One region of the Kitasatospora sp. NPDC057965 genome, then DNA from elsewhere that is predicted to be linked to it. Evidence: riboswitches for the same ligand, from Rfam matches in the RefSeq annotation. Region 1 holds a riboswitch; the other holds the start of a gene.

Region 1 (2,386 bases):
GTGGGACGTGGGTGGCGCGAGGGTCAGGCGGTCGCCAGGCCGGCGTCCCGGAAGGACTCCAGGTTCGGCCGGATCACGGCGGTCATCCCGGCCTCGGAGACGGCGTCGAGGGTCTTCAGGCCGTCACCGGTGTTGATCGCGACGGTCTCCTTCGACGGGTCCAGCTGCCCGGTCTCGACCAGCTTCTTGAGCACGCCGATGGTCACGCCGCCCGCGGTCTCCGCGAAGATGCCCTCGGTGCGGGCCAGCAGCCGGATCGCGGCCACGACCTCCTCGTCCGTCACGTCCTCCACCGCGCCGCCGGTGCGCCGGGCGATGTCCAGCACGTACGGGCCGTCGGCCGGGTTGCCGATCGCCAGCGACTTGGCGATGGTGTCCGGCTTGACCGGCCGGATCACGTCGTGGCCGGCCTTGAACGCGGCCGAGACCGGCGAGCAGCCCGCCGCCTGGGCGCCGAAGATCCGGTACGGCCGGTCCTCGACCAGGCCGAGCTTGATCAGCTCCTGCAGACCCTTGTCGATCTTGGTGAGCTGCGAGCCCGAGGCGATCGGGATCACGATCTGCTCCGGCAGCCGCCAGCCGAGCTGCTCGCAGATCTCGTAGGCGAGCGTCTTGGAGCCCTCGCCGTAGTACGGCCGCAGGTTGACGTTGACGAAGCCCCAGCCCTCGCCGGCCGGGTCGCCGATCAGCTCCGAGCAGAACCGGTTCACGTCGTCGTAGTTGCCCTCGATGCCGACCAGCTCGCCGCCGTACACCCCGGCCATCACGACCTTGCCCTGCTCCAGGTCGTGCGGGATGAACACGCAGGACCGGAAGCCCGCCCGGGCCGCCGCCGCGCCCACCGCGCCGGCCAGGTTGCCGGTCGAGGAGCAGGAGAGCGTGGTGTAGCCGAACGCGCGGGCCGCCTCGATCGCGCAGGCCACCACGCGGTCCTTGAAGGAGTGGGTCGGGTTGCCGGAGTCGTCCTTGACGTGCAGCTGGGCGGTGAAGCCGAGCTCGCGGCCCAGGTTGTCGGCCTTCACCAGCGGGGTCCAGCCCGGGTTCAGGTTCGGCTTGCCCGCGACGTCCGCGGGCACCGGCAGCAGCGGCGCGTAGCGCCAGATCGACGCGGGACCGGCCTCGATCCGCTTGCGCAGCTCCTCGGCGCCCTCGCTGCCGAAGTCGTAGGCGATCTCCAGCGGGCCGAAGCACTCCAGGCACGCGAAGCTGGGACCGAGCGGGAACTTGGTGCCGCACTCCCGACAGGACAGCTGGGCGGCGGGGCCGAGGTCAACGGTGACGGGTACGGCGGTGTCGATAGCCATGGTGGCGAGGCCTCTCTCCTCATCTTCCCCGTGACGCGGTCGCGCCCGGGCCGGAATTGGCACCTGTCCCGCCGGGGCTCGAAGCCGACCGTGCGAGAAGGTTGCCGGGACGTCAACGGGCCGTTCCCTCAGTCCCTCTGGATGAGCTCTGTGAAGTTGTGGTCCTGCTCAGCGGTGACCCCGGCGTGCGAAGGTCCGACCGCTGTACGAAGACTGTATCCGAAGGCGTCAACCCCGAACGGCACCGTCCGCCACGCGAGATGCCCCGTCCCACCAGGCCCCGTACCCGACCCCCGCACCCGACCCCGCCGAGGAGCGCACCGTGCCCGCCGAACCGACCCCCGAGCTCCTCCCCGAGACGGCGTCCTGGCTGCGCCGGCGCTCGTGGAGCGCGGCCGACCGCCCGGTGCACACGCTGCCGGCGGCCAAGCGCGCGCTCGGCCCGGCCGGCACGGTCAGCGTGGTGCTGCCCGCGCTGGACGAGGAGGCCACCGTCGGCGAGATCGTCCGGGTCATCCGCCGCGAGCTGATGGAGCGGCTGCCGCTGGTCGACGAGCTGGTGGTGGTCGACTCCGGCTCCGCCGACGCCACCGCCGCGGTCGCCGCCGAGGCCGGTGCCACCGTCGTCCACCGCGACGCGATCCTGCCCCGGATACCCGCCGCCCCCGGCAAGGGCGAGGTGCTCTGGCGCTCGCTGCTGGTCACCCGCGGCGAGATCGTCTGCTTCGTGGACGCCGACCTGCGCGAATTCGACCCCGCCCTGGTCTCCGGCATCATCGGCCCGCTGCTCACCGAACCGGACATCCAGCTGGTCAAGGCGATGTACGACCGGCCGCTGGAGACCGACGGGGCGGTCGTACCGGCCGGCGGCGGCCGGGTCACCGAGCTGGTCGCCCGCCCGCTGCTCAACCTGCACTGGCCGGAACTCGCCGGTTTCGTCCAGCCGCTCGGCGGCGAGTACGCGGCCCGGCGCTCGCTGCTCGAACGGCTGCCCTTCCCCACCGGCTACGGAGTCGAACTCGGCCTGCTGGTCGACGCGCTGGAGACGGCCGGCCTGGACGCGCTCGCCCAGGTGGACGTCG
Region 2 (2,386 bases), on a different contig from region 1:
ACCGAGACCCAGATCGCCTTCCGCACCTACTCCCAGCACGACCTGGAAGCGGCCTTCTCGATCGGTCTGGACGAGTAGCGCCGTCGGCGGGGCCTCAGCCCTCCCGGCGGGTGTCCGCGACGCAGCGGCCGCCCTCGTTGCGGTAGGTCCAGGCCGCGCCGTCCGTGACCAGCTCGCGGACGGCGGTCAGGAACCGGTCCACGTGCTCGTCCGGGGTGCCCGCGCCGAAGCTCACCCGGATCGCGTTCAGGCTGCGCTCGCCGGGCAGCGAGGGCTCCGGCGCGCCGCACTCCGAGGGCGCGGCCTCCTCGTCGCCGAGCAGCGTGCGGACCAGCGGGTGGGCGCAGAACAGGCCGTCGCGCACCCCGATGCCGTACTCGGCGGACAGCGCGGCCGAGAAGTGCGAGCTGTTCCAGCCCCGGACGACGAAGGAGAGCACGCCCACCCGGTCCGAGTCCGCGCCGAACAGGTTCAGCACCCGGACCTCGGGGATCTCGGCCAGCCCGGCCTTCAGCCGCGCGACCAGCGCGCGCTCACGGGCCTCCAGCGCGTCGAACCCGGCCTCGGTGAGCGCCCGGCAGGCCGAGGCGATGGCGTAGGCGCCGATGACGTTGGGCGAGCCGGCCTCGTGCCGGGCCGGGCCGGTGTGCCACTGCACGGCCACCGAGCCGTCGGCCTCCCGGGCCACCGTGCGGGTGGCGCCGCCCCCGGCCAGGTACGGGTCGGCCGCGTCCAGCCAGTCGGCCCGGCCGGCCAGCACCCCGGCGCCGAACGGCGCGTACAGCTTGTGGCCGGAGAAGGCGATCCAGTCGACGTCCAGCTCGCGCACCGAGACCCGGTGGTGCGGGGCCAGCTGCGCGGCGTCCAGCACCACCCGGGCACCGTGCCGGTGGGCGGTGCGGGTCAGCTCGGCGACCGGCCAGAGCTCACCGGTGACGTTGGAGGCGCCGGTGACGCAGAGCAGCTTCGGGCCCTCGGGCGAGGCGGCCAGCGCGGCGTCGAAGGCCTCGACCGCCTCGGCGTGCGAGCGGGGGGCGCGCAGGTAGGTGACGGGCAGACCGGCGTGCGCCCAGGGCAGCAGCGAGGCGTGGTGCTCGGTCTCGAAGGCGAACACCTGCGTCCCCGCCGGGACGGCGCCGGCCAGCAGGTTGAGCGAGTCGGTGGTGGCGCGGGTGAAGACCACCTGGTCGCCCTCGCGCAGGTCGAGGAACTCGGTGACGGTGCGGCGGCTCTGCTCGAACAGGTCGGTGGAGAGCTGCGACAGGTAGCCGGCGCCGCGGTGCACGCTGCCGTAGTACGGGGCGTAGGCGGCGACGTCGTCCCAGACCCGCTGGAGCGCCGGGGAGCTGGCCGCGTAGTCGAGCGCCGCGTAGCCGACCTTGTCACCGTTGGCGAGCGGGACCTGGACGTCGTGGCCGAGGACGGCGAGGGGGGCGCAGAGAGAGGTGCCGACGGACATGAGGATGCACTCCTGTACGGGTCAGGGACCCCGGGAGTGCTGTCGGTCCGGCGTCCGCGCTTGCCACGCGGACGATGCGCCACGTGACCCGGTCCTCACCCAGGGCACCCCGCCACGGACGGAGGGTTGCCGGACAGCCAGCTGGGGCTTGACGCTGTCGCTCATGACCTGGCGAAGACTCTAGGTCGCGTCCGTCCCGCGGTCAAACAGGAGTCCGCATCCCGGACAGCCGGAGGGGCCCGGGGGAGGGCGCTCCCCCGGGCCCCGACCACCGCGTCACGGCCGGGCGGTGGCCTCCGACCAGTGCTTCAGCAGATCGCCCGCCGCGCCGGAGTCGATGGCCGCGGCGGTGCGCCGCATGGCTGTCCCGAGCTGCTCGGCGAGCGGCGCGCCGGTCAGCTCCAGTGCCACCAGCGCGGCCGCCGAGTTCAGCAGCACCGCGTCGCGCACCGGCCCGTGCTCCCCGGCCAGCAGCCGGCGCGCGACCTCCGCGTTGTACGACGGGTCCCCGCCGCGCAGCGCCTCGATGCCGACCGGCTCGATGCCGACCTCGCGCGGGTCGAAGGTGGTCTCGGTGACGGCGCCGTCCCGGACGATCCAGACCCGCGAGGTGGTGGTGATGGTGAGTTCGTCCAGCCCGTCGTCGCCCCGGAAGACCAGCGCGCCGGCACCGCGCTGCGCCAGCACCCCGGCGATCAGCCCGGCGAGGCGGGTGTCGAAACAGCCGATGGCGTGCGAGGTCACCCGGGCCGGGTTGGTGAGCGGGCCGAGGATGTTGAAGGCGGTCGGCACCCCGAGTTCGCTGCGGGCCGGACCGGCGTACCGCATCGAGGGGTGGAAGGTGGCCGCGAAGCAGAAGGTGAGCCCGACCTCCTCGGCGATCTCGGCGACCCGGCGCGGGCGCAGGTTCAGGCTGATGCCCAGCTT

Evidence for each region. Region 1 has a riboswitch for S-adenosylmethionine ahead of thrC (threonine synthase). Riboswitches for the same ligand answer to the same signal wherever they lie in the genome.
Region 2: linked by a shared signal. The riboswitch ahead of ACFVVU_RS28490 (aminotransferase class V-fold PLP-dependent enzyme) and the one ahead of thrC (threonine synthase) in region 1 are both predicted to bind S-adenosylmethionine.

The regions. Positions count from the first base shown of each region.
Region 1 is NZ_JBHVPZ010000018.1:186,257-188,642, forward strand. Features, by position in the region: gene thrC (threonine synthase) at 24-1,304, opposite strand; SAM riboswitch class I at 1,321-1,452, opposite strand; gene ACFVVU_RS24125 (glucosyl-3-phosphoglycerate synthase) at 1,627-2,386, shown strand, end outside.
Region 2 is NZ_JBHVPZ010000025.1:77,085-79,470, reverse strand. Features, by position in the region: gene ACFVVU_RS28495 (Lrp/AsnC ligand binding domain-containing protein) at 1-78, shown strand, start outside; gene ACFVVU_RS28490 (aminotransferase class V-fold PLP-dependent enzyme) at 95-1,459, opposite strand; SAM riboswitch class IV at 1,511-1,628, opposite strand; gene trpD (anthranilate phosphoribosyltransferase) at 1,736-2,386, opposite strand, start outside.